DNA from 3 places in the Guyparkeria hydrothermalis genome. Region 2 is predicted to be linked to each of the others. Evidence: predicted binding sites of a transcription regulator. Region 2 holds the regulator's gene; each other region holds the start of a gene.
What was found. The regulator FliA, encoded in region 2, starts transcription of late flagellar genes. The targets are predictions, from matches to a motif close to GCTAAAGTTNNNNNNNNNNCNGCCGATA.
Positions count from the first base shown of each region.

Region 1 (10,480 bases), 350 kb from region 2:
TGCGAATATTCGCACGTATTTGTGTGCTAAATCATGAATATACGGACACCCTCATCCGGAGCGGCACAAAAAAAAGCCCGCCACGGAGGCGGGCCTGCAACCGGGCTCACCGGCCGAGCCGGGCATCAGGCGTCGTTGTTGCCTCGGGTGACGATGCCCTTCTGACGGGAGAAGTCGAGCATGCGCTGGATCGACTCGACCGCCTTGACGCGGATCGCCGGGTCGACGCTGATCTCGTGGCCTTGCGGGTGCTTGAGGGCGTCGCGCACGCTCACCAGGCCGTTCATGGCCATCCACGGGCAGTGGGCGCAAGAGACGCAGGTGGCCGAGCGGCCGCCGGTGGGTGCCTCGATCAGAGTCTTGCCGGGGGCGGCCTCGGCCATCTTGTGGAAGATGCCGCGGTCGGTCGCCACGATCAGCGTCTCGTTGGGCAGCTCGGTAGCCGCCTTGATCAGCTGCGAGGTCGAGCCGACGCGGTCGGCCATCTCGACCACCGCCTCGGGCGATTCCGGGTGGACCAGGATCGCCGCCTCGGGGTGCTTTTCCTTGAGCTCGGCGAGCGCATCGGCGCGGAATTCGTCGTGTACCACGCAGGAGCCTTCCCACAGCAGCATGTCCGCGCCGGTCTTGTCGCGGATATAGCGACCCAGGTGCTTGTCCGGCGCCCAGAGGATCTTCTCGCCGCGTTCCTTGAGGTGCGAGACGATCTCGAGCGCGTTCGAGCTGGTGACCACCCAGTCGGCGCGCGCCTTCACCTCGGCCGAGGTATTGGCGTAGACCACCACGGTGCGGTCGGGATGCGCGTCGCAGAATGCGGTGAATTCCTCGGGCGGGCAGCCGAGATCCAGCGAGCACTCGGCATGCAGCTCCGGCATCAGCACCCGCTTCTCGGGGCTCAGGATCTTGGCCGTCTCGCCCATGAAGCGCACGCCGCACACCACCAGGGTCTGGGCCTCGTGCTCGGCGCCGAAGGCAGCCATGTCGAGCGAGTCGGACACCCGCCCGCCGGTCTCGTCGGCGAGAATCTGCAGGTCCTCGTCGACGTAGTAGTGAACCACCAGCACGGCGTTCTGCTCGGCCAGCAGTTCCTTGATCTCGGCCCGCAGGGCCTCGCGCTCCTCGGCGGTCACCGGCGCGGCCGGCTTCGAGGCCAGCGCGATGCGGGCGATCTCGGGTTCGAGTGCAACGGGGATCTCGCGCGCGGCGCGATCGGATTGGGCATTCGCGGTCATACGGCCTCCCGGAAAGGACGGCGCGCCGGGCTGCCCCGGCGGCCAACGAACAGGGCACGTCTGCCATCCATGACTATAGACGGCAGCACCGATTGCAAGGACGGGGTGTCGCTCAGCCCTTGTCTTCCTTGGGCGGCAGGCGCACGCGGATCGACAGCTCGCGCAGCGCGGCCGGGTCGATCTCGCCCGGCGCGTCGGTGAGCATGCAGGACGCCGACTGGGTCTTCGGGAAGGCGATCACGTCGCGGATCGAGGTCGCGCCGCTCATCAGCATGGCGATGCGGTCGAGACCGAAGGCCACGCCGGCCATGGGCGGCGCGCCGAACTTGAGCGCGTCGAGCAGGAAGCCGAACTTCTCCTGCGCCTCCTCCTCGTCGATGCCGAGGTGCTTGAACACGCGCTGCTGCATCTCCGGGTCGTGGATACGCACGGAACCGCCGCCCAGCTCGTAGCCGTTCAGGACGAAGTCGTAGGCACGCGAACGGACGTTCTCCGGGTCGGAGTCGAGCTTGTCGACGTCGTCCGGATGCGGCGCAGTGAACGGGTGGTGCAGGGCGTAGAGGCGCTTGTCCTTCTCGTCGTATTCGAACATCGGGAAGTCGACCACCCACAGCGCCTTGAAGCCGTGCTCGACCATGTCGAGGTCGTGGCCAAGACGCACGCGCAGCGCGCCCAGCGCTTCGTTGACCACCTTGGTCTTGTCCGCGCCGAAGAAGATCAGGTCGCCGTCGGCCGCGCCGGTGCGCTCCATGATGCCGGCGATCGCCTCGTCGGTGAGGAACTTGAGGATCGGCGACTGCAGGCCCTCGCGACCGGCGGCCGCGTCGTTGACCTTGACGTAGGCCAGCCCCTTGGCGCCGAAGATCGAGACGTACTTGGTGTAATCGTCGATCTGGCTGCGCGGCATCTTGCCGCCCTGCGGCACGTGCAGCGCGGCGACGCGCCCGCGCGGGTCGTTGGCCGGGCCAGAGAAGACTTTGAAGTCGACGTCCTTGACCAGATCGGCGACGTCGACCAGCTCGAGCGGGATGCGCAGGTCCGGCTTGTCGGAGCCGAAGCGGCGCATGGCCTCGTGCCAGGTCAGGCGCGGCAGCGGGTCGTGCAGCGGCACCTCGACCGTCTCGATGAACAGATGGCGCATCATGTTCTCGATCAGCCCCATGGTCATTTCTTCGTCGGCGAAGCTCATCTCCATGTCGAGCTGGGTGAACTCCGGCTGACGGTCGGCGCGCAGGTCCTCGTCACGGAAGCACTTGACGATCTGGTAGTAGCGCTCCAGGCCCGAGACCATCAGCAGCTGCTTGAACAGCTGCGGCGACTGCGGCAGGGCGAAGAACTCGCCCGGATGGGTGCGCGAGGGCACCAGGTAATCGCGCGCGCCCTCCGGGGTGGCCTTGGTGAGCACCGGGGTCTCGACGTCGATGAAGCCGGCATCGTCGAGGAAGCGGCGCATGGCGCTGGTGACGCGGTGACGCAGGCGCAGACGCTCGAGCATCTCTGGGCGGCGCAGGTCGAGGTAGCGGTAGCGCAGGCGCACGTCCTCGGAGACCCGCTCGTCGTCGAGCTGGAAGGGCAGCGGCTCGGAGCGGTTGAGCACGTTCAGCGACAAACCGAGCACCTCGATCTGGCCGGAACGGATATTGGGGTTCTCGGTGCCCGCGGGGCGATTGCGCACCCGGCCGCGCACCTGGATGACAAATTCGTTGCGCAGCGTCTCGGCGACCGCGAACATCTCCGGGTCGTCCGGATCGAACACCACCTGCACCAGACCATCGCGGTCGCGCAGGTCGACGAAGATCACGCCGCCGTGGTCACGGCGTCGGTTGACCCAACCGACCAGCTCGATTTCCTGGTCGAGCAGCGCCTGGTCGACTTGTCCGCAGGTGTGTGTCCGCATCGGCATTGTCATCAAACCCGTCTTGGTGAAAAGCCCGCTATGGTAGCGCCAGCCGCGGGATTTTTCGAGCGCTGCCGGCGGGAGTCACGCCTCGTCGCGAGGTTCGGGGGACCGGTTCCCGCCCAGGTAGGGCTCGGGCGGCGGGGTATCAAGCAGCCGACCGTCGCCGTCTCGGCGGGGCGGCACCACCACGCCGAGCGAGACCACCATGCGGAAGCCCTCCTCGACGGTCATGTTGAGCTTGATCACCTCGGTGCGCGGCACCATGATCACGAAGCCCGACGTCGGGTTGGGCGCGGTGGGCACGAACAGTGTCACCAGGTGCTCGTCGGTACGGTCCTGCACCTCGCCGATCGGCTCGCCGGAGACGAAGGCGATCGACCACGCGTTGCGCCGCGGGTACTCCACCAGGACGACCTGGCGAAACGAGCGCGAGTCCTGCGAGACGAAGGTCTCGACCACCTGCTTGACCGCCGAATAGATACTGCGCACCAGCGGAATCCGGTTGAGCAGTCGCTCCCAGGCGTGGATCAGACTGCGGCCGAGGATGTTGGCCACCAGCGCCCCGGTCAGCAGCACGATCAGCACGGCGAAGAACGCCCCCATGCCGGGCAGTTCGAAGCCCAGCAGGGCCTCGGGCCGATAGGCCGGCGGCAGCAGCACGATGCTCTTGTCCATGAAGGAAATCAGGGCGTTGACCACCCAGAAGGTGACCGCCAGCGGCGCCCAGACCAGGATGCCGGCAATCAGCCAGCGGCGCAGGGTGAGGAAGCGACCGCCCTTCCCGGACTTGCCGTCCGCCTCGGAGGTCTCCGGCTGTTCGCTCATGCCCCACCCCCGGGGATCAGCGGTCGCAGCCAGGAGGCTATGGCCGCCAGCAGGGCCACCGCCGCCAGCAGCGTGAACCACTGGCGCAGCCGCTGATAGGACCAGCCCACCGGCAGGTTGTCGAGCCAGTGCCGGTCGATCTGCCAGGACACCACCAGCAGCAGGAACAGCAGCGACAGGGAGAGCACCGCCCAGGGCAGCATCGCCACGATCCAGGCGGCCAGCACCAGCAACGCCCCCCAGGCCAGGCGATGGCGCGCGTCACCGACCAGCAGGGCCCGCTCGGCCGGGGTGGTCGCCAGCACCACGCCCCAGTGGATCGCGCCGAGAAAGCCGAGCATCACCGCGGCATAGGCGGACAGGGCGTCCAGCGACGCACCGACCCACGCGGACGGGCCCAGCCAGGCCAGCAGGGCCAGCCCCCAGAACGGCAGCAGCAGTCCCAGCGCAAGCAGGTAGGCGGTAGCACGCATTCCGATCTCCTTGGCCATCGGGCCGTCTTCATGCCGGGCGGCATGCGGGATATGAGCAGCATTCTACGCCCAAGCCTAGACCGGAACGACCCTCGCCGATGACCACAAACGAAATCGCCCGGGAAGCCCGGGCGACGTGAACATCAACTGAGGCGCCGGACGCGTCAGCCGGTGTTGAACTTGCTCACCAGCCGCGAGAGCTCGTGGGCGTTGCGGGCCACCGAGTCGCCGGCCGACGCGGTTTCCTGGGCCGCATGGGCGTTGTCCGTGGTGGTCGCGCTCATGTGCTCGATGCTGGTCTTCATCTCGCCGGAGACGGCGGTCTGCTCCTCGGCTGCGGCGGCGATACGGGTGCTCATGTCCTCGAGACGCTCGAACGCGGAGGCGATCTCGTTGAGCATCCGGTCGGCGTCAGTCACCGCCTCGAGGCTCTTGTTGCTCACCTCGCGACCGGTGGTCATGGCCTCGACCGCCTCGGCGGCACCCTCGCGCAGGCGGGCGATGATGTCGGTGATCTCGCGGGTCGAGTCCTGCGTGCGGTTGGCAAGAGAGCGCACCTCTTCGGCGACCACGGCGAAGCCGCGACCCTGCTCGCCGGCACGGGCCGCCTCGATCGCCGCGTTCAGTGCCAGCAGGTTGGTCTGCTCGGCGATCGCACCGATCACGTCGAGCACCTTGCCGATCGACTGCGACTGCTCGGAGAGGTTGGAAACGATGCCCTCGGCGCGCGTCAGCACCTCGTCGAGCTCCTCGGCGTTGCGGGCACTGCCGTTCACTCGGCCCAGACCGTCGTGCAGCTGGCGATTCGCCTGCTGGACCGCGGAGCTCGCCTCCTCGGCCCCACGGGCCACCTCCTCGGCGGCCTCCAGGGTCTGACCCATACCGGTCACCAGCGAGTCGATCGCCGACTCCTCGCGCTCGGCGCCTTCCCGGCCCCGGCGCGAGGCGCGCTCGAGGCTCTCGGAGGCCTCGGTCATCGCCGCGGACGAGCGGGCGACCTCGCGCACCAGGTTCTGCGCGGTGTCGGCGAAGGTGTTGAACGCCGCACCCACCTGGGCGATTTCGTCGTTGCCGTCGGCCGGCAGACGCTGGGTCAGATCGCCGTCGCCCTCGGCGATGTCGTGCATGCGACCGGCGATCCGCTGCAGCGGACGCGAGATGGTCAGCACCGAGAGCCACGCCAGCAGACCGACTACCACAATCCCGGCGACCACCGCGCCGATCTGCCAGTTGCTGGTCGATTCCAGCGCAGCGAGCAAACTGTCCGATCGCTCGGCGATCTCGCGACGCTCGCGCTGCACGATCGACTCCACGTCCTGCTCGATCCGTTTGAAGATCGGGGTGAGCTCGGTGCGAACGAGATAGGCATCCATGCGCCACTTCTCCGAAGCGTGGATATCGAAGGCATGATCGGCGGCCGCAACGAACTTCGGCAGCTTCTCGTTGAGCTGTTCGACCGCGTCGAGCTGCTCGAAGGTCAGCAGGTAGTCGTAGTCCTGCGCGATCTTCTCGGCGCGCTCTATCGCCTGGGTGGCGTAGAGGTCGAAGTTCTTTCGCATGGCGGGCGCACGGAAAGAGATGAATCCGCGCAGGCTCGCCACCACGTTGCCCCAATCCGCCTGCAGACGCGCGAGGTCGATCACGAGCTGACGACGCGAATAGCGGCTGGCATCGGCGTTCTGCTCGGCGTTGAGCAGCTGACCCAACAACCCCGCGATTTCCCGCTGCAACGGGTTGGCGTTGACGTTGGCGTACTGCATGCCGGGATTGTTGGCCGCCTCGTCACCGGAGATCGCGATGATCTTCTCGGCCGTCGCCGCGAAGTCGTCGATGCGCTGACCGAGTTCGTTGCCGCTGTCACCCCGGTACTGGGCCAGCGTCTGGCGCGCGGCCTCGACCCTCTCCAGCGCATCACGGAAACGCGCCAGATCCTCGTCGCGTTGACTTTGCAGGTAGAAGCCCAGCGCCCCGACGGCGCGCTCGACCTGGATGCGGATCGTGTCGGCGGCAAAGGCGGCCGGCTGGCCGCGCTCGACCACCTCTTCCACCTGGCCGGCGACCTTGCTCATGTTGACCATGGTCAGCACGGCGATCCCCATCATCAGGGCCAGGATCAACCCGAACCCCACCATGTTCTTCTGCGACAAACTGAATCGGTTCAGCCAAGCAAGCATTGCGTTCTCCTGCCCCATGACGGCACTTACAGCGCGGACGGATACCCGCACACCCCTTGCGGATAAAACGGGTTATCGACACACGTCATGGAAACTTGACCCCACCGACTCCGATCGTCGGGTTGCCGGGCGGCGATCGGCAGCTACAGCGTGCTCATCAGGAACGCCACGAACCCGGCCACGGCCAGCAGCACCAACGCCACGCCGAGCCATTCCTCGCGCGAGCCCTTGCGGCTGGCCGCCATCATCGGCTTGATGCGGGGGATCAGGAACAGCAGCACGGCGCCGAGCAACACCGCCATGCCGATTTTCATCCACAGGTCCATCGGCGGCCCTCCGGTCGGAAAGCCCGGGTGGCAAGCACCCGAGCAAAAATAACGAGGCAAAAAAAGGCCCCTTGTCGCCAAGGGGCCGTCGTTCGCTCGTGACGTCTGTCAGTCGTTCTGGCTCATCCCCAGCAGGCTGAGCAGGTGGACGAACAGGTTGAAGATGTTCAGGTACAGGCTGACGGTCAGCAGCAGGTAGTTGTCCTCGCCGCCGTTCACCATGCGGCCGGTGTCGTAGAGGATAAAGCCGCTCATCAGCAGCACGACCGCCGCGGAGATCGCCATCGACAGCGCCGGGATCTCGAGGAACAGGTTACCGAGCATGGCGGCGAGCACGACCACCAGACCGACGACCAGGAAACCGCCCATGAACGAGAAGTCACGCCGCGAGACCAGCGCGTAGCCGGACAGGCCGAGGAAGATCGCGCCGGTACCGCCCAGCGCTGTCATCACGATCTGCCCGCCGTTCGGCAGGGCGAGATACTGGCTCAGCATCGGGCCGAGGCCGAAGCCCAACAGGCCGGTGATGCCGAAGACCACCGCGAGCCCCGCGCCGGTGTGGGCAGTGCGCGGCAGCACGAACCAGATCAGCACCAGTGCCGCCCCGAGGCTGACCAGCGATGTCCAGCCGGGCACGCCGGCAAGCAGGGAAACGGTCGCCATTACTGCCGAGAACAGCAGCGTCAGCGACAGCATCATGTAGGTGTTGCGGATGACCTTGTGGGTCTCGAGCCGATCGACCCCCGTCTGGACGGCCGTCTGATTCTCGAATGCCATGCAACCTCACCTCGTCTCTGGTATTCATGTGATTCGGATTGAGTCCGGAGTATAAGTGCTGTGAACTCAGGCGCAATCATGCCGGTCACTCACGCAAAAGGAGATTCCCCTTGTCGCGACCCCGCCTAGCCTCCGTCCCACGCCGCGTGCTGATCACCGGCTGCTCGTCCGGTATCGGCCGATGCGCCGCCGAACAGCTTGCCGAACGCGGACATCACGTGGTCGCGAGCATGCGTGGGGCCGACGACCTCGCCGCCTGGCCCCATGAGCACATCCCGGCCGTCCGCCTGGATCTCGATGACCCGGCCTCGATCCGCGAGGGGCTGGCGGCAGCCGAGCAGTTGGCCGGTGGTCCGTTCGAGGTGCTCTTCAATAACGGCGCCTACGGCCAACCGGGCGCGGTGGAAGACCTCGGTCGCGACACCCTGCGCGCCCAACTCGAAACCAACCTGCTGGGCACGGTGGAGCTGACCAACCTCGTCATCCCGGCGATGCGCGAGGCCGGCTTCGGCCGGATCGTGCAGAACAGCTCGGTGCTTGGCGTCAGTGCCCTGGCCTTCCGCGGCGCCTACGTCGCCTCCAAGTTCGCCCTGGAAGGCATCAGCGACACGATGCGTCTGGAACTGGCCGGCAGCGGCATCGAGGTCTCGCTGATCGAGCCCGGCCCGATCAGCTCGCGCTTTCGCGCCAACGCCCAGCGGGCCTTCGAGGCCAATATCGACTGGCCGCACTCGGTGCACCGGGAGGCCTACGAACGCCAGCTCGAACGGCTGCGCAAACCGGGCCCGGCCGCCCCGTTCACGCTGCCGCCCGAGGCCGTGGTGCGCCGGCTGATCCACGCCATCGAGGCCCGGCGGCCGAAGGCCCGCTACCCGGTAACCGTGCCGACCTACCTGTTCGGCGTGCTCAAGCGACTGCTGACCACGCGCGCCATGGACCGGGTGCTGGCGCGCGCGTCCGGGGGCGGCAAGCGCTGATGTCCCCGCTCGACTCACCGGCCGCCCAGCTCTACTTCCTGATCGAATGGACGATCCGGCTGGCCGCCCTGTTCATCGTGCCGCTGCGCCGGCCGCCGACGGCCGCCACGGCCTGGCTGCTCCTGCTGTTCTTCCTGCCGATCGTCGGCCTGGTGATGTACCTACTGGTCGGCCGTCCACGCATCTCGCACGAGCGCAGCGAGAAGATCGCCCGGCTGGCCGAGACCCTGCGCCCGATCACCGAGCGCCTGGCACGCGCCGAACCGCAGGGCAGCGGCAACCTGCCGGCCCGCTTCGCTGCCGTCGACCAGATGGTGCGTCGCTGGCGGCAGTTCCCGCTGTTCGACGGCAACCGCATCGGCCTGATCGACTCGATGGAGACCTTCGCCGCCGAGCTGGTACAGGAAATCGACGCCGCCCGCCTTCACGTCCACCTGACCTTCTACATCGCGGCGATCGACCCAGCGACGCGCTCCGTGTTCGACGCCCTCGAACGCGCCGCCGCGCGAGGCGTGACCGTGCGGCTAATCGTCGACGATTTCGGCTCCAAGGAAGGGATGCGCCACCTCAAGGCACTGGCGCGCATGGGTATCGAGATCGGTCAGGCCTTCCCGCGCAGCAAGCTGCCGCGCAAGTCGGCCCGTTTCGATCTGCGCAACCACCGCAAGCTGGTGGTCATCGACGGACGACTGGGGTACGCGGGCTCGATGAACCTGGTCGATCCGGAATTCAAACCGGGGCGCATCTACGAGGACCTGATGATGCGGATCGAAGGGCCGGTGGTACTGGAGCTGCAGGCGGTCTTCGCCGGCGACTGGCATCTGGAGACCGGCATCCTGCTCGACACCGAGACCCATTTTCCGGACCCGGAGACGGCCGGTCACGAATCGTGCATCGGGCTGCCCAGCGGGCCCGAGTATCCGGAACCGCTGCTGCAGCAGCTCCTGCTGGGACTGATTCATGCCGCGACCGAGCGGCTCGAGATCGTGACGCCGTATTTCGTCCCGGACGAGTCGACGCTCGATGCGCTGAAGACCGCGGCCCGGCGCGGCGTGCATTGCGAGCTGATCCTGCCGGCCGAACTCGACCACCCGCTGGTGCAGCTGGCGCAGGAGTCGTATTTCGACGAGTTGCTCGAATCGGGCGTGCGCATCCGCCGGCATCCGTCGAAGCTGCTGCACAGCAAGATCACGCTCTGCGACGGGCGCCTGTCACTGGTCGGCAGCGCCAATCTCGACGTGCGCTCGTCGCTGATCAATGCCGAATTCGGCCTGCTCTGCTATTCGAGCGAGACCGCCGCTCGCTTTGCCGACCAGATCGAGGTCTACCGGCGCGTCTGCCAGCCGCTGGCTGCGGAACACTGGGCGCTGCGCGGACGTGGGCGCATCCTGCTGCAGAACATCGCCCGGCTCACCTCGCCGCTGCTCTGATCGACCAAAAAAAACGGCGCCCGCAGGCGCCGTTCGACTTTCGGCAAGGGGCCTCGCTCAGCGCCGTGCCGACCGCTCGTCGAGCGCGACCTGCATGCTGTCCTGTTCGCGCAGCTTCTTGGACAGATCACGCGCTGCGGCCAGCTCCTCCTTGTCCATCTCGCCGGCAAACGACTCCATCAGCTCGGTAGCCGCGCGATGGCCGTTCTCCACCATCGGGCTCAACAGGCCATATGCCGCGATGTAGTCCGGCTCGTCCATGCCCAGCCCGTGGGCATACATCATGGCCAGGTTGTAGCGAGCGACCATGTGCCCCTGGGAGGCGGCCTCGCCGTACCAGTGCAGTGCCTTGTCGTAATCGGCCTC
Region 1 is NZ_JAJSED010000001.1:1,955,807-1,966,286, reverse strand. Features, by position in the region: gene nadA (quinolinate synthase NadA) at 126-1,232, opposite strand; gene aspS (aspartate--tRNA ligase) at 1,345-3,129, opposite strand; gene LV476_RS09170 (DUF502 domain-containing protein) at 3,214-3,957, opposite strand; gene LV476_RS09165 (DUF3429 domain-containing protein) at 3,954-4,430, opposite strand; gene LV476_RS09160 (methyl-accepting chemotaxis protein) at 4,595-6,604, opposite strand; gene LV476_RS09155 (hypothetical protein) at 6,748-6,930, opposite strand; gene LV476_RS09150 (Bax inhibitor-1/YccA family protein) at 7,039-7,707, opposite strand; gene LV476_RS09145 (SDR family NAD(P)-dependent oxidoreductase) at 7,818-8,684, shown strand; gene cls (cardiolipin synthase) at 8,684-10,114, shown strand; gene LV476_RS09135 (tetratricopeptide repeat protein) at 10,172-10,480, opposite strand, start outside.
Region 1: a site for FliA is predicted at 6,678-6,705, ahead of LV476_RS09160 (methyl-accepting chemotaxis protein). Genes of this name have one in related genera too.

Region 2 (10,480 bases):
TCTTTGCCGACAACACCGACGGCGTCGGGCTGGTCAACGATCTTGCCTTCCACGGCCTAAAGCTTGAGGGCAAGCGCGTCCTGATACTGGGCGCCGGCGGGGCCACTCGCGGCGTTCTCGCGCCGCTGCTCGGGCAGAATCCGCAGGAGATCCTGATCGCCAACCGCAACCCCGAGCGGGCCTACGGCCTGGTCGAGGAATTCAGCGACGCGGCAGGCGAATGCCGGCTGTCCGGCTGCCCGCTCGCCGGCATCGAGGACAGCCTGTTCGACCTGATCATCAATGCCACCCCCGCCAGCCTTTCCGCGCAGCTCCCTCCCCTGCCGGATGCACTGGTCGGGGCGCGGACCGTGGCCTACGACATGGCCTATGGCGCCGAGCCGACCGTCTTCATGCAGTGGGCCGAGGAACGCGGCGCCCGCGCCCTCGACGGGCTGGGCATGCTGGTCGAGCAGGCGGCCGAGAGCTTCGCCCTGTGGCACGGTCAACGTCCGGACACGGCCCCGGTACGCGAACTGCTGCGTGAGGATATCCGTCTGGCTGCCGAATCCGCCGAGACGGACTGACCACAAGGCCCACGCACGCAAAGAGGCCCGCGCCGATTGGCGCGGGCCTCTTTGGTTTCCAGCCAGCCTGCCGTGAGTACACGTGATTACCGTGGCGGGCGACGATCCTCGTCCGGGCGGTTGACCCGCATCAGCAGCCGAGCCTCGCTCTCGGACAGCCCGAAGTCCTCGATCAGCTCCTCCACGCTGACCCGCCCCTGCGAGGCGAGACGCAGGGCATGCCCGAATCCGGGCTGGTCGTCGTCCGCTGCCACGGCGTCGATCCGGGCATTGAGCTGCGTCAGACGCTCCAGCGTCTCCCTCCCCTGCTCGTCCAGCTGATCGATGTGCCGCCCGAATCCGGCTAGCGCCGACTCGAGACCGCGGTTTTCGCGCTCGAGTCGCTCCATCTGGCTCTGAAACCAGCGCTCGCGGGTCAGCCGGGCGTTCCTGGCGCTCCGGTGGAGCGACAGGCTGACCAGCAGGGCGATCAGGGCAAGAATCAGAGCAGCGGCAGCGAGCCAGAGCGGCGGTATCGTCATGGAGTAGCGAGGTCGGAGAGGCTTTTCATATCGACAAGGATAATCAGTTTCTCATCCTGAGGCACGATTCCAAGAATATGGCGCGCCCGATCATCCGCCACCGACAGCGTTGCCCTGTCCACCACCGACTGCGGCAACACGATCACCTCGGCGACGCTGTCGACCACCAGACCCACGATTTCGCCGGAGGCGACCTCGATCACCATGATGCGGCTGTTCTCGTCCCACTCCTTGGCCTCCAGGCCGAAGAATGTGCGCGCATCGACCACCGTGACGACGTTGCCGCGCAGGTTGATGATGCCGAGAATCGCATCCGGCGCCCCCGGGATCGGGGTGATCTCGGCATCACGCAGCACTTCCTGCACGTCGAGGACGTTCAGGGCATAGGTCTCGTCATCGACGGTGAAGCTGACCCAGCGCGACAGGGGGCCCTGGTCCTGTGCCTCGAGCTCGTCGTCGTACTGCTCGGGGGCGTGTGTCGTTTCCAACGCTTGATTCGTCATCTCTCACCTCGTCCGCGGCCCCTCGTCGGGGCACGCACCTTATCGGGATCCTTTCAGTGCCGCTCTCAGTCCGGCCACATCGAGCACCGCCACTCCGGCCGACGGCGCAGTGCCCGCCAGCCAGCCACGCCGCTCATTCTTCTGCGCCTCGCTGCGCCATTGCACAGCGTCTTCATCGAACGAAGGCGCCTCGCTGACCGGCTCGGCCACCACGCCCCACAGGCCGCCGTTGCCGAGCAACAGCACCTCGGTGGCATCCCCGCGGCAGCGCGCGCCGGTAACGGTCGACAGCGACAGGATCAGCCGCGGCCGGCCATCGACCGTCAACGCCCCGGCCACCTGCTCCGGGGCACCCGGCACCGGTTCGAGCGTGGCATCGACGTGACGCGAGACCACCGCCTCGGCCGGAAGCGCGAGGGTCATGCCACCGACGCGCAGCCAGGCCCACGGCGAGGCCTCGGCAGGTTCGTCGAGCGCCATGGACTCTTGCCCAATGGCCGCTACGGGGGTCGCCGTATCGAGCGATGCCGACTCATCGGTTGCCGCGGCCTCCTCGGCCACCGGTTCGGCATTCCCCTCGTCTTCGGACGCCACAACGGCGGCCATGTCAGTCGCTTCGTCTTCGTCGTCCGCTTCCCGAGAGCCTGTCTCTTCGGCGAACGACTCCGGCTCATCAGCAACAACCGGATCGGCGGGAGCTTCCGCAGCCGTCGGAGCTTCCTCTTCTGCCGACTCGGCCGGGGTGTCCACCACCGGCTCGTCGGCAACGACGGACTCCGCCGCCTCGACGTTGTTGACCACCGTCAGCCCCGGCGACTTGCGTGACCGCGACGACTCGGGGGCCTCGTCCTGTTCGGGGTCCCGGAGCAGACCATCGAGGTAGGCGGTGATCGCCGCATCCTGGTCGACGATCGACTGGCTTCCGGAGGGATTGCGCTTCTCGGCGGCCATCAGCGTGACTCCTGCAGGCGGGTACCGCTGGAGGCCACGTCGGGCGCCGGCGCCATCGCCTGCTGGCCGACATGGGTCTCCAGCCATTGCAGAAACTGGTGGTACGCCTTGCTGCCGCGGGCATCCGCCTGGATCAGCGGCAACGGCTTGCCCTGCCGACTGGCCTCGCGGAACTGGGTATCGACCGGGATCACCTCGGTCCAGACATCGTCGTCATAGCGGTCGTGCAGAATGCGCAGCGTGTCGTGCGACGCCCGCGTGCGACGGTCAAACATCGTCGGCAAAATGACGTACTCGAGCCGTTCGCGACGCGAGCGCTGCACCATCGCCAGGGTGCGCAGCATCCGCTCGAGCCCCTTGAGCGCGAGGAACTCGGTCTGCACGGGCACGATCAGGAATTCGGCCAGCGCCAGCGCATTGACCATGGTCACGCCGAGGATCGGCGGGCAGTCGATCAACACGTAGTCGTAATCGTCGCGGATGCGTTCGACCGCCCGCTTGAGCACCAGGCCCATGCCATCACGCATGCCCAGCTGACGGTCCAACGTCGCCAGAGCGGTGGACGCCGGCATCAGGCTGATGCCATCAAAGGCGGTCGGATGCACCACGCGCGCCGGGTCGAGCGGCTGACCGTCGGCGGCCGACTTGAACAGCGAGTAGACGCTGGCGCCGGGCGCCTCGGGCTCCATGCCGAAGTAGACCGTCATCGACCCGTGAGGATCGAGATCGACGAGCAGCACGCGCTTGCCGTCCCGGGCCAGGTGACCGGCGAGACTGACGCTGGTGGTCGTCTTGCCGACCCCGCCCTTCTGATTGGCTACGGCCCAGATCTTCATCGCAATGCTCCTCCGATGGCCGCACCGATCTGCCCCAGGGGCAAAACCGATTCGGCCAAATTGGCCTTGGCCACCGCCGCCGGCATGCCGTAGATCACACTGCTGGCCTGATCCTGGGCCCAGACGTGACCACGCGCCGCGACTACCTGTCGCGCGCCCTCGGCCCCGTCGTCGCCCATCCCGGTCAGGACCACGGTGAGCAGGTCGTCGGCGGCCACGCGGGCAGCCGAGGAGAACGCCAGGCTGACACTGGGGCGATAGTGTTCGTCGGCAACCGGGTCCCGCAGGTTGAGCTTGTAGGAACCGTGCCGACCGCCCACCTCACCGTGCTTGCCGCCGGGAATCACGTAGGCGGTGCCCGGCCGCAGCAGGTCGCCGTCGCCGGCCTCGACCACCCGGATCGGCATGGAATCGTTCAGGCGCTGGGCGAACGGCCCGGTAAACGCGCCCGGCATGTGCTGGGCGATCACGATCGGCACGGGGAAGTCGGTCGGCAACTTGCCGAGCACCGCCGGCACCGCAGCGGGCCCGCCGGTGGAGGCGCCGATCACCACCAGCCCCTGCCGTGAGAGAAAGCCACTTGGCGCCCCTTGCCCGGAACGAGCACTGCCCGAGGGCCGCGCTGCCGGCTCGGGGCGCGCCGAGGCCAGTGTGCCGCCGTTCTCGCGCTGTGCGCGGAGCGCGAGCATACGTACGCGCGAGCACAGCCGCCGCCCGGAGCGCGCCAGCGTATCCTCGGGGTCATCGCCGTTCTTGGGAAAGAAGTCGACCGCGCCGGCATCCAGTGCATCGAGCGTCGCCTCGGCACCGGCCTTGGTCAGCGCCGAGAGCATCAGGATCGGTGTCGGGCAGCGCTCGGCAATACGACGCACCGCCGAAATGCCGTCCATGATCGGCATCTCGACATCCATGGTGATGATGTCGGGCTTGAGCTCGCAGGCCTTGAGCACGGCCTGCCGACCGTTCGAGGCCTCGCCGATCACTTCCAGGCGTTCGTCGCCGGCAAACACCTCGCGCAGGGCGCGGCGGAAAAACAGCGAATCATCGACGATCAGGACACGAATCGGCATGGATCAGGCCACCGAACGCAGACGGTTCCGCCCACGACTGCCGGCATGTCGACGGACCATGCCCGGCAGGTCGAGGATCAGCGCGATGTGACCGTCGCCGGTGATGGTCGCGCCGGCGAAGCCCTCGACCACGCGCAGCAGCTCGCCCAGCGGCTTGATCACCACTTCCTCCTGACCGATCACCGAGTCGACCACCAACGCCATCAGCTGCGCGCCGTGCTGAACCATGACCACCTGGTCGGTCTCGGCACGCTGCCCCGGCGACTCGCCGCGCAGGGCGAGCCAGTCGGTCATGCGGAACAGCGGCACGGCACGGTCGCGCACGGTGATCGTTGCCTGGCCGTCGACGACGTTCACCTCCTTGTCCGCCATCTCGAAGATCTCGTTGACCACCGACAGCGGAATGGCGTATTTGCGGCCACTGACGATGACCATCAGCGTCGGCAGAATCGCCAGCGTCAGCGGCACCTTGATGTTGATCTGGGTGCCCAGCCCAGGCTCCGAGTCGATGCTGATCGTCCCGGACAGCTTAGTGATCGCGGTCTTGACCACGTCCATGCCGACGCCGCGACCGGAAATGTCGGAGATCTGCTCCTTGGTGGAGAAGCCCGGATGCAGGATGAGCTCAAAGCACTCCTGGTCCGTCAGGCGCTCGGCGCTGTCCGGGTCGACGATGCCTTTCTCCACGCCCTTGCGGCGCAGCACGTCGGCATCCATCCCCGAACCGTCATCCTGGATGGCAAGGCGAATGTGATCCCCTTCCTGAGCGGCCGACAGCAGCACGGTACCCGCCCTGGGCTTGCCGTTGGTCTCGCGGTCGTCTGGCATCTCGATGCCGTGATCGACGGCGTTACGCACCAGGTGGATCAGGGGATCGGCAAGCGCCTCGACCAGGTTCTTGTCGAGGTCGGTGTCCTCGCCCTCGAGCTCCAGGTTGACCTCCTTGCCGAGGGTCCGGGCAGTGTCGCGCACCACGCGCGGGAAGCGGCCGAAGACCTTCTTCACCGGCTGCATGCGGGTCTTCATGACCGCGCCCTGAAGGTCGGAGGTGACCATATCCAGGGTGGCAATCACCGAGGCGATCTCCTCGTTCTCGAAGCTGGTCTTGAGCGTGTTCATGCGGTTGCGCACCAGCACCAGCTCGCCGACCAGGTTCATGATGCCGTCGAGTCGCTCGGTATCCACCCGCACGGTGGTCTCCGCCGCCTTGGCGGATTCGGCCGGCTTAGCCTTGGCCGCCGGCTTGCCTGACCCGGACGCGCTTGCAGTGGACGCCGCCGGTTTCGGCGCCGGCTCGACCTTGGGCTGCGGGACGGCCTCGGCGGGTTTGACCGCTGCCGTGGGCGCCTTGCCCTTGCCGTAAAGCTCGTCGAGAACCGCTTCGAACTCCTCGTCGGTGATCTCGTCGGAATCGGCCGCCGCCGATGCCTTGGCCTCGGACTCGGGCGCGGCAGCTGGCGTCGGGGCCTGGAATTGGCCCTTGCCGTGTAGCTCGTCGAGCAGGCTTTCGAACTCGTCGTCGGTAATCAGGTCATCGTCGGCAGCGCCACTCGACTCCGCAGCCGGGGCCTGGTCGGACTCGGCGGCATCGAGATCGGCCAGCATCCGGTCGAAGGCGTCATCTTCTGCCACGACCGCTTCGTCCTCGGCGGCAGGCTCGGCCGCCGGCGCTTCGCCGGGTGCCGGCTCATCGCTTTGACGAGCCAGGCCCTCGATCTCGTCGAGGAAAGCAGGCGAGACGGCCTCGGGATACTGACCGGCTCGAAGGTCGTCGAACATGCCGTTGAGCACGTCGATCACCTGCAGCATCACGTCCATGATGCGGCTGTTCATGGCGATCTCGTGATTGCGCAGCAGGTTGAAGATGTCCTCGGCGCGGTGGCAGACCTCCACCAACGGATGCACTTCGAGGAAGCCGGCCCCGCCCTTGACGGTATGGAAGGCACGGAACACCGAGTTGAGCCTGTCCGCGTCATCAGGCGACTGCTCGAGCTCGATCAGTTGCTGATCCAGTCCATTGAGCAGCTCGCCGGCCTCAATCAGGAAGTCCTGCAGCAGCTCGTTGTCGGGTTCGAATGCCATGATTGCCTCTCATTCACTCTGTGGCGCGGCTCATGCCGCGGCCACGTGTCCTGCCCGACCGCGCTCGGCGGGCTGCCTCCTGTCCGGCCGGAGTCAGAACCCCAGGCTGGCCAGGAGATCGTCGACGTCGTCCTGGTTCTTCACCACGTTGTCGCCGGCATTGGGCAGCTGCGGCCCGACGCCGTCCTCGGCACTCTCGGTCTTGCCGCCCTTGGCGCCGTCGGCCTTGCTGCCGCACACCGGGGCGGTGATCTGCAGCAGTCCCACCAGTTTCTCCTCGAGCTGCTCGAGCAGGTCGATCACCCGCATCAACAGCTGCCCGGACAGATCCTGGAACTCCTGGGCCATCATGATTTCGGTCAGTTGCCCCCTGAGACGCTCGCCACTGCCGGTCGCCGAGTCCAGGTAGCGGGTCATCGATTCGACCACGCTCTCCAGTCGGGAGTTATCGGCCTCGCTGGCCGCGACTTTAGCCAGCTCGTCCTTCAGCCGTTGAGATCGATCGATGATCTTGTCGGCCATGGGCGAGGCCTCTTCGGTGATCGAGAGGGTGCGGGTCGCCGCCTGTTCGGTCAGGGTAATCACGTAACGCAGCCGGTCACGCGCATCGGGCATCTCGTCCTGGGCCAGGGCACCGAGGCGCTCGTCCTCGGCAAAACTCCGCAGGGTGTCGTGCACCTCGCGGGTCATGCGCCCGACTTCGTCGAAAATGTTGCCGGAATAGGCGGCGGTGAGATCGCCGATCAGACGCGCCTCGCCGGCGACATCCTCGTTCTCGATCGCTGCCACCAGTGCACGGGCGTCGGCCAGTCGCTTGTCGCGGTCGACCAGCGGTTGGAAGTCCTGTTCGTCTGCTCCACTCATGTCTCGCGCGCCCCTACGATTCGACGCGCTCGAAGATCTTGTCGATCTTCTCCTTGAGTGTGGCCCCGTTGAAAGGCTTGACGATGTAACCGTTCACGCCCTCCTGGGCGGCGAGGACGATCTGCTCGCGCTTGGCCTCGGCGGTCACCATCAGTACCGGCAGGCCGGCCAGTCCCGGATCGGCACGCACATTGCGCAGCAGGTCGATGCCGGTCATGCCCGGCATGTTCCAGTCGGTGACCAGGAAATCGAAGTTGCCCTGCTTGAGCAGCGGCAGCGCCGTCTGGCCATCGTCGGCCTCCTCGATATTGGTGAAGCCGAGCTCTTTGAGAAGGTTCTTGATGATCCGGCGCATCGTGGAGAAGTCGTCCACCACGAGGATCTTCATGTTTCGGTCCATTTTCGCCCCTGGAATGGTTGTCAGTACCAGGCAGGTTGCCTTGTTAGAACGTGGGTAAGAGGGTCTATCGGCGCCAAGCGGAAAAGATTGAGCCCTTTCCGCGATCGGCAGCCTATTTCCAGGCGTTCATGGCGGTCTTGAGCCGCATGATTGCCTTGTTGTGGATCTGGCACACGCGCGATTCGCTGACGCCGAGCACGGCACCGATCTCCTTCTGGTTCAGTTCGTCGACATAGTACAGCGACATGACCAGTCTCTCGCGCTCGGGCAGCTCGTCGATATAGCCCGCCAGATCGCGCTGGAAGTGGTTCTCGGCGAGCGCCTCGTCGGGCTGCTGGCTGTGCGGGTCGGCGACGTCGTAGGTCTCGTTCTCGCCTTCGCCGGCGTGGTCCAGCGAGGTGACGTGCACTGTCGAGGCATCGCTCATCGCGGCGTGATACTCGTCGAGCGTCAGGCCCATGCGCTCGCAGACCTCGGCATCCCGCGCCTCGCGGCCGGTCTCGGATTCGATCTCGGCGACCGTCTGGGCGATCTCGCGCTGACGGCGGTAGACCGAACGCGGCGCCCAGTCATTGCGACGGACCTCGTCGAGCATCGCCCCGCGAATACGCAGCCCGGCATACGTCTCGAAGGAAGCGCCCTTGTCGCCGTCGAACAGGCGGGCGGCATCGAGCAGCCCCACCATGCCGGCCTGGATCAGATCCTCGGCCTGGATGTGGGAGGGCAGACGGCCGAGCAGATGGAAGGCAACACGCTTGACCAGGCCGGCGTGCTTAGTGACCAGTGCCTCGGTCGATCCGGCCTGAACGTTCTGATACATGGCACGAGCGTTCATAGCAGATTCTCGGGATCCAGCTCGACGTTGTTCACCAGCCGTTCGACGAAGAACTGCAGCTGACCCTGCGGACCGCGGGGGGCCGGCCAGTGGTTGACACGGTCGGCCATGGAGGTGAAGGCCCGGGCCGACTTGGCCCCGCCGTAGAGCTGCACGACGGTCTTCTGGCGCTGCACGGCTCGACGGAGATAGTCGTCGAACGGCACCGACCCCATGTGCGTCAGGGTGACGTCGAGAAAGCGCTTGGCAGCCACCGAGAGTTTCTCGAACAGCCGCCGCCCTTCCGCGGCGTCGCGAACCATGTTCGCCACGACGTGGAAACGGGTCACGTCATGCTCACGGGAAAGCACCTTGATCACGGCATAGGCATCGGTGATCGAGGCCGGCTCGTCGCAGACCACGACCACCACCTCGTTGGCCGCCTCGGCGAAACGCACCACCGAGTCGGCGATGCCGGCGGCCGAATCCACGATGAGCGTGTCGACCGGCCAGCGCATCTCGGAGAATGCCGAGATCAGACCGGCGTTCTCGGCGGGCGTCAGCGCAGCCATGTGCGCCACGCCGCTGGATGCCGGCAGGATGCCGATGCCCTCGGGGCCCTCGAGCATGATCTCGTCCAGACTCGCCGTGCCTTCCAGCACATGGGACAGGTTGCCCCGCGACTGTAGACCAAGCAGCACGTCGACATTGCCCAGTCCGAGGTCGGCGTCCATGAGCACCACGCGGTCACCGGTACGCGCGAGGGCGACCGACAGGTTGAGCGAGACGTTGGTCTTGCCCACCCCGCCCTTGCCACTGGTCACGGCGATCACCCGCACCGGCCGACTGCCGGTGGCGTGGCGGGCGCCGTCGGCCTGGTCGTGGCCGCCCCAGGGCGCGTTTGTCATCCGGCTTGCTTGAGCATCCACAGCGGATCATCCCTGTCGGTATGTTCGAGTTGCGACTGCCCCATCTCGAGGGCCTGCTTGATCAGGTCGGCCGCCTTGGGGAACCAGAGATCCTCCGGGACCCGCTGACCGACGCCGGCGCAGACGAGCGGCAGACGCCGCGGCGCACCATCGACCCCTGCCAGGGGGCGGACCAACGCGGCCAGCCCGCCGCCGAGCAGCACGGTCTCGTCGAGCTTGGTCAATACCGTGCCATGCAACGGCAGGCCGGCGAAGCGTTTCTTGACGTCCTCGAGGGCCGGATACTGCGCATTCGCCGACAGGACCAGCAGAAGCTTGACTGACTCGCCCGCGCCCATCAGCGCCTCGAGCTTCTGCATCATGCGGAAATCGCGCTGCGACATCCCCGAGGTATCGATCAACACCAGGTGGCGATCGGCGACCGCCTCGAGCAACTGCGCCAGGTGCGTCTCGTCTCGCGCGATGTGCAGTGGCACATTAAGGATACGGGCGTAGTTGCGCAACTGCTCCTGAGCCCCGATACGGAAGCGGTCGGTGGTAATCAGCGCGACCGAGTCGCGGCCACGGTGCAGCACCGCACGAGCCGCCAGCTTGGCGAGCGTGGTGGTCTTGCCCACCCCGGTCGGGCCGACGAAGGCGTACGTGCCCCCGGCCTCGACCGGATCCTCGGCGCGATGCTCGAGCTGGTCGCCCAGCATCTTGAGCGCCTCGACAAAGGCCCGCTCCGGTTTCGCCGTGGCGGCGGCCCGGCCGAGCTCCCGGGCCAGCCCGATCGGCAACCCCAGGTCCTGCAGGCGCTGGACAGTCGAGACCTCGGCCGGATGGGCCTGGCTGAACCGGTGCCATTCCATGACCGACAGCTGTCGCTCGAACAGATCGCGCAGCTGGGCGACCTCCTCGGTCAGGGTCGACAGGCGTCCTTCGGCGGCCCCCTGGTCCTCGAC
Region 2 is NZ_JAJSED010000001.1:2,304,638-2,315,117, reverse strand. Features, by position in the region: gene aroE (shikimate dehydrogenase) at 1-566, shown strand, start outside; gene LV476_RS10810 (DUF2802 domain-containing protein) at 653-1,087, opposite strand; gene LV476_RS10805 (chemotaxis protein CheW) at 1,084-1,590, opposite strand; gene LV476_RS10800 (chemotaxis protein CheW) at 1,630-2,541, opposite strand; gene LV476_RS10795 (ParA family protein) at 2,541-3,377, opposite strand; gene LV476_RS10790 (protein-glutamate methylesterase/protein-glutamine glutaminase) at 3,374-4,447, opposite strand; gene LV476_RS10785 (chemotaxis protein CheA) at 4,451-6,529, opposite strand; gene LV476_RS10780 (protein phosphatase CheZ) at 6,623-7,393, opposite strand; gene cheY (chemotaxis response regulator CheY) at 7,407-7,793, opposite strand; gene LV476_RS10770 (RNA polymerase sigma factor FliA) at 7,906-8,628, opposite strand; gene LV476_RS10765 (MinD/ParA family protein) at 8,625-9,515, opposite strand; gene flhF (flagellar biosynthesis protein FlhF) at 9,512-10,480, opposite strand, start outside.

Region 3 (10,480 bases), 2.2 Mb from region 2:
GATCCCTGCGGATACTCGCCGGCCGGCTGCTCGACCGCGGCCGGTAGCGGCAGGAACGGCATGGCATCGGGATCGAAGCCTTCGCCCGGCATCAGCCAGCGTCCGGGCAGGTTGCGCGACAGGCGATGCGGCGGCAGGCGGCTGTCGGCAAGCATCATCGACCAGCGTTGCGACAGCGACTCCATCTGTTCCGGATCGAGCGGTGCCGCCGGATCGATCCCCGCCAGCTCCTCGAGCAGTCCCGGGGCAATCTCCCGGCGCGGATGACGCGCCAGCCAGTCGCGCCAATGGGCGCTGTAGTCGGCGAACGACCAGTCGAGCAGCGACAGGTCCAGCAACCACTCGCCGGGGTAGTCGAACAGTTCCAGGCAACGCCGGCGCGGACGCAGCGAGTACCAGCGCCGCTGGTAGTCGAGCGTCAGGCGGGCGATCGACCAGTCGCGGGTCGACTCGGGCCAGCTGGGCGGCTGGCTGGTCAGGGCGGTCAGGGCGTGGTCGTAGTCGAAGGCCCGCTCGATCTCGCGATGCCAGCGACCGTGGCGGATCGCCGCCAGTCCAGGATGATCGGTGAGCGCGCCGCGCCGGGCATTCTCCAGGTGATTGATGATCGCCGTGATCAGCGTCGATTTCCCGGCGCCGGACAATCCCGTGATGCCAATGCGGGTGACCGGGCAGCCGGTGATCGGGGATGAGGACGAATCATGGGCCATCGATGGCACGGCTCTCGCGAACGAACAAGGTGGACCGATGGTAGTCGAGCCGGCCACGGCGCCCAAGCCCTGCGCGCCCGACAAGCGCATTGCGGTCCCATGTTCCCGCCGGGCTGGCGCTCAACGCCGGGCTGCATTAAAATGGTACTAATCTAGTTCGGTATTAGTCTTGCCTAACTTTCCCGATGGCACGCCACGGCCTCATGCGCGCGCCCGGGACCGGCATCGACCCTGACGAGGCGACCACCACACATGGCCAATCGACACGCGAAACTGCTGCGCATGGTCACCACCGCCTCGGTGACCCTCGCCCTGACGCTGATGGCGCTCAAGCTCGCGGCGAGCATCACAACCAACTCGGTGAGCATGCTCGCCTCGCTGATCGATTCCACCATGGACCTCCTGGCCTCTTTGGTGACGCTGGTCGCCGTGCGCATCGCCCTGCAGCCGCCGGACGAGGATCACCGCTACGGCCACGGCAAGGCCGAACCGCTGGCCGCGCTCGCGCAGGCCACCTTCATTGCCGGTTCCGGCGTATTCCTGATGGTCCAGGCGCTGCAGCGCCTGATCCGCCCGCAACCGATCGACGCGGTCGACTGGGGCGTGGCGGTAATGCTGTTCTCGATGGTCGCCACGCTCGCGCTGATCACCTTCCAGCGCTACGTGATCGTCAAGACGCGCTCGCCCGCCATCAAGGCGGACGCCTCGCACTACAGCATGGACTTCCTGGTCAACGCCTCGACCATCGCCGTGCTGATCCTTGCCGGCTACGGGCTCAACTGGCTCGACCCGGCCTTCGGTGCCGCCGTGGGCGTGTTCGTCCTCTACAGCGCCTGGAAGGTGGGCAGCGAGGCGCTCGACCACCTCATGGATCGCGAGGTGCTCGACGGAACGGAGAACCGCGTCGCCCAGATCGCCACCGCGCATCCGTCGGTGCACGCGGTCGACCAGATTCGCACCCGGCTTGCCGGGCGCACCATGATCATCCAGCTCTATCTCTATCTGGACAATCACATCGATCTCAACCACGCCCACCAGGTCGGCGACGAGGTCGAGGCGCGGTTGCTGCGCACCTTCCCCGGGGCGGACGTGATGATCCACGAGGAGCCGCTCTCGGCCTGGAAGCCGGGCAACGGCCCCTCTCCCATGCGCATCGAACCACTGACCACACGCCGACCGCGTGCCGGACAATGCGAGACCTGCCGCGACCTGACCGACACGCAACCGAGTCTCTGGCGCCGCCTGCCCTTCATCCGGCGTATCGCCGGCTCCTGACCACGGCTGGGGCGGCGAGCTCGCCCCGGCAGGAACCGACGAACCAACAAAAAGGGCCGGCATGTCGCCGGCCCTTTCTCGTGCTGCTCTTTCAAGCGCCTCAGGTCTTGAAGCGGTTGACCAGTCCGTCGAGGTTCGCCGACAGGTGGGTGAGGTCGCCACCGGCGGTGGAGACCTGCTCGGAGGCGTCGTCGAGCTCCGCGCTCTTGGCCCGAATACGCTCGAGATTGCGGTTGACCTCCTCCACGGTCGCCGACTGTTCTTCGGCAGCGGTGGCGATCTGCATCGTCATCTCGTTGATGTGATTGACGTGGCGCACGACCGCATCGAGGGAGTCGTCGGTCTCGTTGACCGCCTCCAGGGTCGCCTCGCCCTGCGAACGGCTGACGTCCATCGCCTCGACGGTCCGGCGGGCCCGGTCACGCAGGCTGTCGATGATGCCCTTGATCTCCTCGGTGGACTGCTGGGTCCGGCTCGCCAGGTTGCGCACCTCCTCGGCGACCACCGCAAAGCCGCGACCCTGCTCCCCGGCCCGGGCCGCCTCGATCGCCGCGTTCAGCGCCAGCAGGTTGGTCTGCTCGGCCACGCCCTGGATCACGTCCAGCACCTTGCCGATGTCCTGGGTCTGCGACTCGAGCTGGCCGATCGAGGCCGCCGTGTCCTGCATCGAGTCCATCAGCTGGTTCACGTTTTCCATCGAGCGCTTGAGCGCCCGCTGCCCGCCGTGCGTGACCTCCTCGGTCTCGTTGGACGCGCTCGCCGTCTGGTTGGTGTTCTCGGCGATCTCGCGCGTGGTCGCGGTCAGCTCTTCGATAGCCGAGGCGACCATCTGCGTCTGCTCGTTCTGCTCGTGGGTACTCTCGCGCGACTGGCGGGTGATCATCGACATCTCCTCGGCCGAGGCTGCCAGTTGTCCGGTCGAGTCGGTGATCTCGCAAACCAGCGTCTGGATGCGTGCCACGAACTGGTTGAACGCGCCTGACAACTGCGCGAATTCGTCATGCCCGTCGGCGGGCAAGCGGCGGGTCAGATCCCCCTCCCCTTCGGCGATATCGCGCATCGCGCTGATGACATAACGGATCCGGCGGGTGAACGAGGCCATCACCAGCACCAGCAGGAACACGCCGACGCCCAGCGCGACCACGCCGATGACAACCGTGGCGGAGAAGGCCGCTTCCTTATGGTCGATGGCCGCCTCGGTGCGCTCGGTCTCGCGCTGCTTGGCCGAGGCAATCAGCGACTGGATGTCCTTGCGGATCTGCTGCCAGACCGGATGCTCGTCACGTACCAGTAGCCGCTCCGCCGCGGCGATATTGCCGGCCTCGACCTGCTCGAACACGGCCAGCCGCGCGGCCATCACCTGCTGCCAGCTTGCCTCGATGCCGTCGAGAAGGGCTTGTGCCTTGTCGTTCTCGACCGCCGTAAGCGACCGGGCCTCGGCGATCGAGGCACGCACCACCTCGTCGGTCTTGCGCATCACCTTGATGGCGCCCTCGAGCTCGGGACGGAACACCTTGTTGCGGGTGGCGACCCCACCGAGCAGGCCGTTGCTCATGACGTCCTGCAAAGCCTCGACGCGGGCATTGTCCTGGTGCTGGACCTGCAGGTATTGCTCGGAAACCGACTCCATCTGACTCAGGGCGTAGACCAGAGCCCCGATGAAGAGGATGGCCGACACGGCAAAGGCCAGCAGTATCTTGGTGGTGTTGTTCAAACGGTTCATGAATGGGCTTTCCTCGGGATGACGCTTGCTGCGTTCTTGTCTTGGATGTGCGCCTTGGATCGGCACCAGCCGCCCAACCTTTAGCCATCCTATTAACATCAACGCGGGGCGGATGATCGGGCAGCTTGCAGGGCGGCAGTCGGGGTGCACGTCGGCGGCCGAGAGCGTACACTTCTGTCCATCTGATGCATTCGCTTTTGGTGATGCATCCATAAGCCCAGACACCGCACCGAGGAGAATGCGACATGGCCGACCCGGTATCCGCAGCAAACGGCATGCAGGCCGCAATGGCGAACCTTCAGCTGGCACAGGAAATCGGCGTACGCGTCCAGAAGGAGGCAATGGAAACGCAGGAAAAGGCCATGGCGCCGCTGCTCGAATCGATCGCCCAGGGTGGCGGTCAGAGCGCAGCCCCCTCCGGCGACGGTCCCCTCGGCGGGCAAATCAACACCTACGCCTGAGACTCCGCGCCAGACCGAACCGCCCGCACGGTTCCCCGATCCCCGGCCCGGCCGGGGATTTTTCGTTGCCGCCATTCACCGAGATGCCCGGAGTAACCACGCGTGGACGACGTCACCCTGCTCCAACTCGTGCTGGCCAACCTGGCCATCTTCGCCGGCGCTCTGCTTCAGGGGTTGGCCGGTTATGGCATCGGTACGCTCTCGGCCCCACTGCTATTCCTGATCAGCCCGTTGTTCCTGCCCGGGCCGTTGATCCTCAACGCCGTGCTGCTGACGGTGCTGATCCTGTGGCGCAGCCGGGCCAACCTCGCTTTCCGCCAGGTCCGCTTCGCCATCGGCGGCGACATCATCGGCACCCTGCTCGCGGTGGCCACGCTGGCCGTGCTGACCCCGCGCGGCTTCGAACTGGCCTTCGGCATCCTGATTCTGCTCGCCGTGCTACTGAGCGTGGTGGGCCTGCAGCCACGGCTCAACGCGCGCAACAGCGTGATCGCAGGCGGGGCGTCGGGGTACATGGGCACGATAACCGCCGTGGGCGGCCCGCCCATCGCCCTGATCTACCAGAACGAGCGCGGGCCACTGGTGCGAGCCAACATGTCGGCCTTCTTCCTGTTCGCCAGTTTCGCCAGTGCCGTGGCGCTGTTCTTCTCCGGTTTCATCGGGGCACGGGAATGGCAGCTATTCGCCGCGATCTTCCCCGGCACGCTACTGGGCTTTCTCGCCTCCGGTCATCTGGTCCACCGGGTGCCGTTCGCCGCCCTGCGACCGGTGATTCTCGGCATTGCGGCCATCGCCGGCATCAGCGCGGTCGTCAAGGGCCTGCTGCCCTGACGGCCTCCCCTGACGCCTTGGGCTGCTGCCGTTACAATGCCGGACCGTTCGCCACCGAGCCGCTCGCGATCACCTCAGACCGCGCCCAGAACTCGCCCCCGACTCCGACTGCCAGCCCGTGGCGGTTCTGTATTGCGCCCATGCTCGATTGTATAGACGCTCCTATTTATCGCTTTTTGTCAATGTGTTACGCCACGTCGGGGCTCGATAGTAGCACCATGGAAGCACCGGCCATCAGGAATCGCTCGCGCAGGACCAAGAGGCTTGTTGCTCACAAATCATTAAACCTGAGAAGCAAGCGGGCTACCTGCTCACGGATGAGCAACAACCTGGCGCGCATCTGCATGGGGTGCAGGTGGTCGGGAGTTCAACCCCCTCCACTCCGACCATATTTTCAATGACTTGCTTCTGCTCTGCGCACGAGTCACTTCTAAAAAACGGTATCTTCTACAATGGACACTTGAGGTGGCGCTATTGCCACGGCAGGACTACCCACCAGCACAGGAGGTGCACAACATGAACAAGAACGCACGCACATGGTCCGCGGTTGTCTTCGGCGGCATCGCATTCCCTGCCCTGATCTACTGGGGATTTGGTGACTACATCGCCTGGTGGGTGTTCATCGTGCTGTCGCTCGGCGGATACAGCGCTGCATACGCTGGCCTTACCGAGGCGGCAGCGAATGAGCGGATTGCCGACGGCGATTGATTTAGACGAGCGCGATGGGCTCACCAACACTGGCGACAGCCCTGCTGTCTCATAGATCAACGCTGGTGTGTATTTCCCGCCAAGCGGGTAGCCGTCCACGATTAGGTTATCCGTCTGGCTGACGACACCCGAGGCATGCATGACTCGAATGCTAGTCGCCAAGCTGTCCACCCTCATCCTTCACCCATCGCAAACATCGACGGCGTGGTCCGTTGTCTCCTTAGAGCAAGAAGGGCTCCGATCGGCACAGGAGGTGCTCGCCATGACCAGACCCATCTTAATCACTGCCCTGCTTTGCTTAGCGGGGGCGGCCAACGCCGGTGCGTACAAGTGCACGGCAACGGATGGAAGCCTGACGTTCTCGGACAAACCGTGCCCTGGGCAACAAAACGAGGAAGTCGATTTGCGGGCTAATGAGCCGACTAAACAACAGCGAGAAAAGTGACGCGCATTTTAGAGCGCGACCAAGCAATGACCGATGGCAGGACCGAGAGAAAGGCCGGCAACGCCAAGCCGGTCAGCACGCCGTCACGGCCGGAGATCACTCACGGTATGACGAAGGACCAGGTCCGCTCCGCATTGGGTGCCCCGGATTTCAAAAGCCCGACAATGTGGGGTTACCACGACAAGCCGCCAATGACGGTTACCTTCGACATCAATGGGATGGTCACGAGCGCGATCAGCGCCCCTTGAGCAAAGGCTCTGCGAACACGGTCGAACCTGCCCCCCCCTCTTTCCGACCGCAAAGGATCAGCGCTAAACCGTCCGTCCAATCAATATTTGGACGAACACACATCTTTGCCGCCCTTCCACCCCTTGAGCCAGAGACCTACCTATCATGTCTAGCTGTGCTACCAGCGAAGTGTGGTAGCACTTTGGTAGCACCACGGCTTCAAATCAGGTAAAAAGCGGCGATATTTTTCGCCAGTTCTACACCTCACCCAGAACTAAAAAGTTGACTCAAAGCGCACCAAAAAGCACCTCACAGGCTCATGCCAATCCTTGGCGATTTTGTATTGCGCCCATGCTCGACTGGACGGATCGGCACTACCGCTTCCTCGCGCGGCAGCTCAGCCGCCACGCGCGCCTGTACACGGAGATGGTCACCACCGGGGCACTGCTGCACGGCGACATCGAGCGCCACCTGCGCTTCGACCCGGCCGAGCACCCGGTCGCCCTGCAGCTGGGCGGCTCAGACCCCGAGGCACTGGCCAAGGCCGCCCGCATCGGTGCCGAGTGGGGCTACGACGAGATCAATCTCAATGTCGGCTGCCCGAGCGACCGGGTGCAGAACGGCGCCTTCGGCGCCTGCCTGATGGCCCGGCCGACCCTGGTGGCCGAATGCATCGCCGCCATGCAGGAGACAGTCGATGTCCCGGTGACAGTCAAGAGCCGCATCGGCATCGATCATCAGGAAACATACGAGGAATTCCGCGAATTCGTCGACATCGTCGCGAAAGAAGGCGGCGCCGACGTGTTCATCGTCCACAGCCGCAAGGCCTGGCTGAAGGGGCTTTCGCCGAAGCAGAATCGCGATGTGCCGCCGCTGCGCCCCGAGTTCGCCACCCGGCTGAAGCAGGAACGACCGGATCTGACCGTGGTGCTCAACGGCGGCCTGACGGGAATCGACTCCATGCAGTCCGCCCTCGACGAGGTCGACGGGGTGATGGTGGGGCGTGCGGCCTACCAGAACGTCGGCCTGCTGGCCGAGATCGACGCCGCCCTGTTCGGCGACGAGCGGCGGGTCGACCGGCTGGCAGCGCTGCAGGCCTACCGGGACTACGCGGCAGCGGAGATCGAACGGGGCACGCGCCTGCCCACGCTGATCAAGCCCATCCTCACCCTGTTCCAGGGCAAGCCGGGAGCACGTGCCTATCGCCGCCACCTGAGCGAACAGGCACCGAAACGGGCCGACGACCCGACGGTCATCGATGAGGCGATCGAGCTGCTGCGCTGGCGCTGAGGGCGTTCAGCCGCGCCGCTGCGAGACGACCGAGAAGCCATCGAGCACGAAGGCGCTGCCAAAGCCGTTGACGTAGCTGCCCGCCCCGAGGTGAAAGCCCAGCAGGTGGAAATCGCCCAGTCCACAGAGCAGGTCGACGGTCTTGCCGTGCCGCGCGCGCAGCGCGGCGGCGATCCCAGGAAAGCGATCGTCATCGCGTGCGACGGGCTCGACGCTCACGGTCCACTGGGCGCGCTCACGGGCAAAGGGGTTGCGTGTGTCCGACTGGTCGGCGAGCAGCGCGACACTGGCTTCGCGACCATCCAGTAGTGGACGAGTGTGCGGGGCAAGCTCGCTCGCCAGCACCCAGAGGGCACCGTCGACTCGTGCAAACGGCAGAGTCCCGATCACCGGCGGACCATCGTCGGCTGAAGTAACGGCAAGCACCAAGGCGGACTGCCCGCCGAGAAACGCGTCCAACCGGCCGTTCTCGGCGGCAAGGTCGGGGGTGTCGTCCGCGTCCTGGTTCAATGCCACGGCCGGGCTCACCCCGCCCCGGCGTAGGCCGCCTGCAGCTGCATGACGCGACGCACGTAGGTCTTCGTTTCCTGGTACGGCGGAATCCCGCCATAACGCTTCACGGCGTTTTCCCCTGCGTTGTAGGCGGCCACGGCCAGTTCGCGGTCGCCACGGAACATCTTCAGCAACAGCGCCAGGTAGGCGACGCCACCGGCAATGTTCTCTTCGGGGTTGAAGCGATCGACGACATTGAAGCGCTTGGCGGTGCCGGGCATCAGCTGCATCAAGCCGCCGGCCCCCTTGGGCGAGACCACATCGGGGCGGAAGGCACTCTCGGCATGGATGACGGCGCGCACCAGGGAGGGGTCCACGCCATGGCGCACCGAGAAGCGGTTGACCACGTCGGCAAACCGCTCGCGGTCGAGTTTCGGCAGCACGCGGTAGCCGTCCTGCCAGCCCTTGGGTTTGGTGGCCTCACCTTTGCGCCAGAGCTTGTAGGGCTCGTTGGACGACTGCTGGGGCACGTTGGTCAGATGAACCACGCCCTGGGCATCGCGGTACTTGTAGACATCGGCCATGGCGGATGTGGCGCCGAGCAGCAGGCAGACCGCCAGCGCACCGACGACTGCCGGCCGACAGATTACTGACGCCCTGCCCGCGGGCGTCCCGGAAAGCCCGGGACGTTTCCGATTCATGCGGAGGTTCCCTAAACTGGCAGGCATGAACGTCAACACCGGCATCCCTCGCTACACCGAACACGATCCATTCGATCAGTTGATGGATCTCTATGAACAGAACTATATCCTGATTCGCCGATTACTCGGCGATCTGCGCCGACTGGCCCCGGGCGACGAGTTCACTCTCGGATTCCAGGTGGTCGCCCGGGTCACGGAGCGCGGCCGCTTCACCCTCGAGCTCGCCTTCACCGACCACGCGGTACTCGACTCGCGACAACATCCTGTCGTCCTGCGGGTACGCATCTATCTCGACGCCCGCTCGGCGGAGTTGCACGATCCGCGCCACCCTGCCGCCTGTCTGCAGACCGACCGTACCGAGTGTAACCGGGCGCGACAATCGCGCAACCGCATGTTGCAGCGCTGGCTTCTTGCCCGTTTGCGTCAGCGATAATGTCACCGCACCGACCCACCCTCGACCACTGGCGCCAGCGTGATCCGTGCGACCGGGCCAAAAGCGACTTGACAAGGGGGCGGTTCCTGATGAAAATTGCGCCCCCTCAAGCGGGAATAGCTCAGCTGGTAGAGCACAACCTTGCCAAGGTTGGGGTCGCCGGTTCGAATCCGGTTTCCCGCTCCAGATTGCGGCTGGATGGCAGAGTGGCTATGCACCGGATTGCAAATCCGTTTACCTCGGTTCGACTCCGGGTCCAGCCTCCAAAACCGTTTGCAGAAAACCCGCCTTGCGCGGGTTTTTCTGTGTCTGGCATCCCGGCAGCCGTGACAATAGCGGCGTGCCGTGATCGCGGAGCCGCATGACCGACCCGCACCACCAACCCGATCGATTCGAGATTCAGGACGAACCGGCCTTTCGCGGTCGTCGCCTGTTCTGGTTCGCAGTGCTGTTCATCGGACTGAGCGCGGCCGGTCTCTATGCGGTCTACTCACAGGTCGCGGGCCACACGATCACCTGGGACAGCCGTCTGCTCTCCCCGTCGCTCATCCTGGCGAGCCTGGCCCTGCTGCTGGTCTACTTCACCGCCGACGGCCTGCGACTGTGGTTCACCCTGCGGGCGCTCGGCCAGACCATGCCGCTGAGCGCGATCGCCCGACTGGTATTCCTCAACATCTTCGTCTCGAACATCACGCCGCTGGCCACCGGCGGCGGCGTGGCCCAGGTTTGGTTCATGCGCCGGCGCGGCGTGCCAGTTGGCACCGGCCTGACGGCGACCACCATCCGCACCGCGCTCGCGGTGCTGTTCATCTTCGGCGCCACCCCGGTGCTCCTGCTCACCCTGCCCGGCGCTGAACAGGCGGCACAAAGCCAGTCGCTGGTGGCGACCCTGATCGTCTCGGTGATCCTCTACCTGGGGTTTTTCACCGTGCTGGTGCTCCGATCTAACTGGCTGCTGCGGCCGCTTCTGGGCCTGCTCAAGTTCCTGCATGAACTGCATCTGATCAGCGCTCGCCGGCATCACCGCTGGCGCCATCGGCTGGTCCGCGAACTGCAGCGCTTCGCCCACGGCTTCGTGCGCTATTTCCAGGGGCGCTGGACCGACATCGCCGCCTCGTTCCTCTTCACGGCGATCTTCCTGCTGGCGCTGTTCTCGTTCCCCGCCCTGCTCTTCTGGGCGCTG
Region 3 is NZ_JAJSED010000001.1:64,063-74,542, reverse strand. Features, by position in the region: gene LV476_RS00370 (YcjX family protein) at 1-710, opposite strand, end outside; gene LV476_RS00365 (cation diffusion facilitator family transporter) at 963-1,985, shown strand; gene LV476_RS00360 (methyl-accepting chemotaxis protein) at 2,086-3,708, opposite strand; gene LV476_RS00355 (putative motility protein) at 3,954-4,169, shown strand; gene LV476_RS00350 (sulfite exporter TauE/SafE family protein) at 4,272-5,000, shown strand; gene LV476_RS00345 (hypothetical protein) at 5,517-5,708, shown strand; gene LV476_RS11285 (DUF4124 domain-containing protein) at 5,848-6,153, shown strand; gene LV476_RS00340 (outer membrane protein assembly factor BamE) at 6,180-6,401, shown strand; gene dusA (tRNA dihydrouridine(20/20a) synthase DusA) at 6,664-7,671, shown strand; gene LV476_RS00330 (hypothetical protein) at 7,678-8,187, opposite strand; gene LV476_RS00325 (lytic transglycosylase domain-containing protein) at 8,196-8,864, opposite strand; gene LV476_RS00320 (DUF1249 domain-containing protein) at 8,863-9,297, shown strand; tRNA gene LV476_RS00315 (tRNA-Gly) at 9,408-9,483, shown strand; tRNA gene LV476_RS00310 (tRNA-Cys) at 9,490-9,563, shown strand; gene LV476_RS00305 (lysylphosphatidylglycerol synthase transmembrane domain-containing protein) at 9,659-10,480, shown strand, end outside.
Region 3: a site for FliA is predicted at 3,766-3,793, ahead of LV476_RS00360 (methyl-accepting chemotaxis protein). Genes of this name have one in related genera too.